2 regions of the Bacillus sp. UNC322MFChir4.1 genome follow, and region 2 is predicted to be linked to the other one. Evidence: riboswitches for the same ligand, from Rfam matches in the RefSeq annotation. Region 2 holds a riboswitch; the other holds the start of a gene.
What was found. A riboswitch is a leader RNA that binds a small molecule or an ion and turns the genes downstream of it on or off. The one in region 2 is predicted to bind preQ1.
Positions count from the first base shown of each region.

Region 1 (3,421 bases), 230 kb from region 2:
TATACAATAAACCAAATGTTTGTAATAAATACCCGACAAATAAAAAGAATCCTATTATCATACCAGCACCACTACTATAGCCTACGTGTTTAATAGGTATTTTTCTCATAGAAATGAGCTGAATGATCAATAAAATTATTCCAGCTAATAAAAAACGTACACCATTAAAAGTAAATGGCCCGACAAATGACATGGCATTTTGAACAACAACAAACGTAGCTCCCCAAATGAAAGCAACAAACAATAAGGCGAGAGGCGCAATCCACTCTTTTTTCAATACACTACCTCCGTTCATTTTTTTGTATGGCTTTTCGTGCTAATTCGTCGGCTGCTTTATTTTGACTGCTTGGAATCCACTTTATAAAAAAGAGATCAAATTGCTGGATTATTTTTAGTGCTTCATCTAAAAGTGGTGCATATAATGGGTTTTTTACATATTGTTTTTCAACCGCGCGTTCTACAAGTTGTGAATCTGTTCGAAACGATACAATTTTATAATTATGTTCGGTGCAATAATTTAATGCAGTAAGTAATGCGTGATACTCCGCTTCATGGTTGCTCATAACTCCAAGCGGAACAGTCAGCTGTACAGGCGGTTGAATCCCTTTAATAAATACCCCAGCGCCGGAAGGGCCGGGGTTTCCTTTTGATGCACCATCAATGTACACTTCAATCAAACTGAAACCCTCCAATTAACCGATTGTAATACTATAGCAACATGTAAATGTTTCATTCGCTTTTAACATTTGAATTCCTTTTTTCTCTTTGAATTCGTTTGCCGGTTCTAATTCATCGGCGATGCCATACCAAGGCTCAATACATAAGAACGGTGCATCTTTTCCTGGTGTCCATACACCGACAAATGGGAATCCTTCAAATGATACTTTGACAAATTTATTATGATTGTGAGAACGGATAGTAATTTCACTTTTGCGCATATTTTCAAATATAAGCGCATCGTTTTGAAATAAATCATACGTAAGTGGAAGTTCTGTTGCTTCTTCTGCTACTACGAGTTTTTGTTTAGAAAGAAACGGTCCTTCTAATACACTTGCTTCTAGACGCTCTGGAGTACCGAAAGATAAATAGTAGTCTGTGAAAGATTCATTTGGTAATAATGGACAATTAAAACCGGGGTGTCCTCCAATTGAAAAATACATTTCTTCCGAGTTAGAATTGAATACTTCGTATGTTACGCATATAGATGTTTCATTTAATTCATAAGAAATAAGCAATTCAAATGCAAATGGATAGTTTTGTAAAGTTTCTTCATTACTAGTTATTGCATATGTAATTTTTGATTCATCTTGTTCTTTAATCGTAAATGTTAAATCTCGGGCAAAGCCATGTTGTGTTAATGAATACGGTTTACCATCAATATAATATGTATTTTCTACTAATCTTCCGACGATTGGGAATAAAATAGGTGCACGTCTTCCCCAATACTTTGCGTCTCCTTGCCATAAATATTCGGTAGAATCATCTTTTAAGCGAATGCTTTGCAGTTCTGTACCCTTTTCAGAAATCGACACGATCATTTTTTCGTTTTGAATCGTTGTTGCCATGAACAAACCTCCTAAATCTTTCATGTTTTTTATTATACGTCCTCTAAATAGAAAAGGACAGTGTATGAGCACCCTTTTGTACTTTATTTATTCATAAATAAAGTAACGATTTTTCTATATTGACTTGGACTCGAATAATAATTATAATTTAATTTTGTTTATTAAAATATTGACGTGGTTCGTAACCATCCCACGTAAAAAAACTAAGGAGATCGATCGTATAATGAAAGTTAAAACACTTGTTGCTAACGGTATTTTAGCGGCACTATATATTGCTGTTACTATGCTTATTCAACCTTTTGGTTTTACGAATATTCAATTCCGTATTTCAGAAATGTTTAATCATCTTATTGTGTTCAATAAAAAATATATTTACGGAATTGTGTTAGGTGTATTTTTAGCAAACCTCTTTTTCTCACCAATGATTGCATATGACCTTGTATTTGGAGTGGGGCAATCTATTATCGCCTTACTTTGTACAATTGTTTCAATGCGTTTTATAAAAGGGATATGGGGTCGTATGATCTTTAATACAGTGGTCTTTACAATTACAATGTTTATCATTGCAATTGAACTCAATCTTGCGTTTGATTTACCATTTTTGTTTACATGGTTAACATGTGCGATTGGTGAGTTTGTTGTAATGGTAATCGGAGGGCCTGTTATGTATTTTATTAACAAACGAGTACAGTTTGAGAAATTTGTGTAAGATTCATTAGAGAGTTGTTCACTTTATTGTGGCAGCTCTTATTTATTTTTCTCGTGTTATTTTGCAGCATATAAATCGCTACTACGCGCGGTTAAATACACTCATCCGCTTTATGGAGATAAATGAATTTCGAATAGAATACGGTCCGCATAGACAAAATAGGATAAAATAAGAGCATAATATTTAGTATGAATGTGCATGGGTTTTGCATATTAAAGGGGGAGCATAATGAAATATAAAATTACTTGGTTATATCGAACAAAACAAGGTTTAGAGACTAACCTAGAAACAGATTTTCTTCGTTTAGAAGAGGCAATACAGCTCGCTGCGGATTTTGAAAAAACAGGGAGAGCAAAGGAATTGTTTTTTCATGATGAAATGGGAGTAGAGTGGACGTTAAAAGAAGTTAAGAAACTAAGTAAACAAGTTGAAGAAGAGCCACAAGATCTTACGCTGTACTTTGATGGAGGATATGATGTTGAGACAAAAGAAGCGGGTGTAGGGATAAGTATTTACTATAAGAGACAGGGAAAATCGTATCGAATTCGCCGCAATGCTTACATAGAAGGAATTGATGATAATAATGAAGCGGAATATGCAGCGTTATTATATGGAATGAACATGTTAGAAGAGCTAGGGGTTAAGTATGAATCGGTGATACTACGCGGTGATTCTCAAGTGGTTCTTCAACAATTAGCGGGTGAATGGCCGTGTTATGAGGAACATTTAATTCATTATTTAGATCAAATTGAACGAAAAGCAAAACAGATGAAACTAAAACTAGTATGTGAACCGGTTTCTAGAAAGCAAAATAAAGAAGCGCATCAATTAGCAACACAAGCACTAGAAAGAACGGATATTGATAGTCATAAAGAAATAACAGAATAGGAGTGTAGAAGGAGTGAATCGTAAGCAGCTGATTAACGAGGTGAACGATTTATTAGAAACATATTGCGATGGTTGTTTTTTGCAAAAACATTTTCGAAAAGAACAGAGTAAATATTATGCTCACTCCTTCTGTATTCGGCAATGTACGATTGGAGAAAAGCTACAAGAGTATGGAAAACACCTGTCTTGAACAATCATCTCTTTGCTCAGGTGAAAGCTTTTTGACTATAAAGATATAATAGGTATACAGGTTAAAATG
Region 1 covers NZ_KN050809.1:25,063-28,483, reverse strand. Annotated here, with positions in the region: gene BR72_RS17390 (DMT family transporter) at 1-277, opposite strand, end outside; gene BR72_RS17385 (reverse transcriptase-like protein) at 282-677, opposite strand; gene BR72_RS17380 (aldose 1-epimerase family protein) at 693-1,565, opposite strand; PreQ1 riboswitch class I at 1,734-1,778, shown strand; gene BR72_RS17375 (QueT transporter family protein) at 1,789-2,274, shown strand; gene BR72_RS17370 (ribonuclease H family protein) at 2,503-3,162, shown strand; gene BR72_RS25805 (zinc-finger domain-containing protein) at 3,176-3,352, shown strand.
Region 1: it holds a riboswitch for preQ1, as region 2 does, so the genes downstream of both, BR72_RS17375 (QueT transporter family protein) here and queC (7-cyano-7-deazaguanine synthase QueC) in region 2, are expected to answer to the same signal.

Region 2 (3,421 bases):
TTCGTCTATAGCAAGTAACCAATCTTGCCACTTACTTCCTTGCGTTTCAACTGCTGTACGAATCCCCTTTTGTTGTAATAACGAAATGAATGCCCCTAAATGCTTTAACAAGGCAGGATTCCCACCTGAAATCGTTACATGCGAGAAATTTTCTCCACCAATTTGCACTAGTTCAGAAAAAATCTCTTCTGGCGACATTTGACGAATTTGCTCTTTTGCCGAACCATCCCATGTAAATGCAGAATCACACCAGGCACAGCTATAATCACAACCTGCTGTGCGAACAAACATTGTTTTTTGCCCAACAACCATTCCTTCTCCTTGAATTGTCGGCCCAAAAATCTCTAACACAGGAATGTTACTCACCCATCATCCACTCCCGTCTTACTTCTGCATAGCTTGTTGGTGTTTCAAACAGGCGCACAAACTCAACACGCGCCCCTTTATATTCATTTTGCCTGGCACCTTTTGTTAACGCCTCTTCCATTTTCTCAAAAATCCATACAACCATATTTTCAGCAGTTGTATTCATAGCTGGAAGTGTTTCATTTAAGTAACGATGATCTAAATATATTTCAATTTCATTTTTCCAAATTTCCTTTATATCACCAAAATCAATCGCTAGACCAATTTCATTGACATAACCACTAATTCCGAAAATTACTTTATACGTATGGCCATGAAGGTTTTTACATTTCCCTTCATAACAGTGCAAATGATGGGCAGCATCAAATGTAAATTCTTTGCTCACCATAACACGCTTATTATGATACTTTAGTTGCTTACGCTCAATGTCCTGATCTATTTTTTGTAAATTTTCAACAATGCGAAATCCAAAGAAGTCTTGTGTCATTATGCTTTCGCTCCTTCACGCTCTTGTACATACTTATCAAGTCCTGCACTGCGAAGCTGACACGCTGGACATTCACCGCAACCATCACCAATCACTCCGTTATAGCACGTTAACGTTTTTTCACGGACAAATTCAAATGCTCCAAGTTCGTCTGCCAATTTCCATGTTTCAGCTTTATCAATCCACATAAGTGGTGTATGAATAACGAATGGATAATCCATCGATAAATTTAGTGTAACATTTAGCGATTTCACAAACACATCACGGCAATCTGGATAGCCGCTAAAGTCTGTTTCACACACACCTGTTACAATATGGCGTGCCCCTACTTGTTTCGCTAACACAGCTGCAAACGATAAAAACAATAAGTTACGTCCATCCACAAATGTCGACGGCAACTCGCCATCTTCATGGGTAATTTCCATATCTGTACGCGTTAACGCATTAGGAGCGAGCTGGTTTAACAAACTCATATCAAGCACAGTATGCTTTACACCTAATTCTTTTGCGATTTCTGCCGCACAGTCGATTTCGAGCTTATGACGTTGATTATAATTAAACGTCACTGTTTCTACTTCTTCAAACTGTTCTAGCGCCCAAAATAAACATGTTGTACTATCTTGACCACCACTAAAAACAACAACTGCTTTTTCCTTTTTCATTTCACTCATTCTCCTCTATTCTCGATTCCAAGAAGAAAGAGCGTTCTTGAACTGTCATACTAAAAAAAACAAAACAATACCTAAAAGGATATTGTTCTCTTCATAGTTTTTTATAGAGGGAGTTCGCGAACCTCTCCCATGCTAGGCATGGATTGTCTTCTTTAACTTTCACATTACATTGTAACATACCGAGTAGATGTGTGAAAAACGTCTATTTTTTCTGTTTTTTCAAAAAATAACATTTCATTTTCTTCCATATTAATAGTATGATAATTTTATATATCAAACCTTTTATTTCTCGGTACAAGGAGGTTTTTAACCTGAAGCTTTTTATTATGTACCTCTTCATAAATATATTATTTATTTTAGTTACAATGTTAATTTATCACTCATTTTGGAGTGAAAAGGGAAATCGCTCTCCAAAGCTCAATTCGTTTGTATTTATTCTCTCCTGCAGCATTATCACTATTGTTTGTATGTCATTTGCTGCAAAAGTTGATTACGGTTTTCAATTTGACTTCCGACATATCGTGCTCGTTGTCGGAACATTATCGGGAGGACCAATAGCAGGCGGTGCCATTTTAGGTGTTATGAACCTTTATCGTTTTTTTATTGGCGGCAGCGGCTTCATACCTTCACTTATTGCCTCTATTATTTTGTACATTTTTCTCTTTACTACATACAAAATATATATAAAAGGGAAAATCAAAACAAAAATGTATTTAGCTTTTTTCTACAGCCTTATTTACGGTATTGGCTGGATTCCCTATTTTCTATCTATCGTTCCAAACCCAAAGGACTATACATCTTATTTTATTATATATGAGTTATGCACAATTATAGGAACGATCTTAATTTTATACTTAATGGACGTTTTACAATCACAAGTCCGTTTTGCAAAAGAACTTGTGAACGCCGAAAAATTTCAACTCATCGGTGAAATGGCTGCTTCTATTTCACATGAAATTCGAAATCCACTTACATCAACAAGAGGATTTCTTCAATTGCTACAATCAAAAAGCCATTCAGAACAAGAAAAACTGTTATATTTAGACATCGCTATGCGCGGTATTGATCAAGCAAACCATGTATTAACAGACTACTTAACATTTGCAAAACCAAGTATTGAAAAAGTCCAAATATTACAGTTGGAAGAAGAATTACTTCATGCAATTACGCTCATGACTCCATTAGCAAACCTTTCTAACGTTTGTATACATTATACGAAACAAAGTAAAACATTTTATATAATGGGAGAAAAACAAAAGCTCAATCAATGCCTTTTAAACATTATAAAAAACTGTATTGAAGCAATGCCAAATGGCGGGGACCTTACAGTTACTGTAACACCTGCTAATAAACACATCCAATTACATATTCAAGATACAGGAATCGGTATGGACGCCGAACAAGTAAAACGCCTTGGTTCACCTTTCTATTCTACAAAAGAAAAGGGAACAGGTCTTGGAATGATGGTTGTCTTTAGTATTATAAAAGCAATGAACGGAAAGATTGACATCTCTAGCAAGAAGAACATCGGAACAACTTTTCTTCTTACATTCCCCTTAACGAAAAAAACGTGATGCAGGTGCATCACGTTTTTTTCGTTTCCTCTACAAGTTCCGCAAAAGCCTTCACTTTCCCATGCTGCGGCGGCTGTTCTTTTCGCGCTTTCCATTGCCTTTCTTGCTCCCGTTTTTTATTTCCCATTATTTCAACTCCTTTTCAGATGTCCTTATATATGTTCCAACATATGAAGGAGGAATATACATATACTGAGTGGTACAAAAACGATAAAAAATCCATCAGCTAGTTAATCAACTGATGGAAGTTTCACTTTATCTTTGTAAAATTGCATGTTTCGCTTCTTTTAATTGTGTTAGATGACGCTGTTCATGTAAATCTA
Region 2 covers NZ_KN050809.1:255,055-258,475, forward strand. Annotated here, with positions in the region: gene queE (7-carboxy-7-deazaguanine synthase QueE) at 1-366, opposite strand, end outside; gene queD (6-carboxytetrahydropterin synthase QueD) at 359-853, opposite strand; gene queC (7-cyano-7-deazaguanine synthase QueC) at 853-1,515, opposite strand; PreQ1 riboswitch class I at 1,612-1,655, opposite strand; gene BR72_RS18570 (ATP-binding protein) at 1,890-3,098, shown strand; gene BR72_RS27185 (DUF6254 family protein) at 3,109-3,225, opposite strand; gene BR72_RS18580 (DinB family protein) at 3,354-3,421, opposite strand, start outside.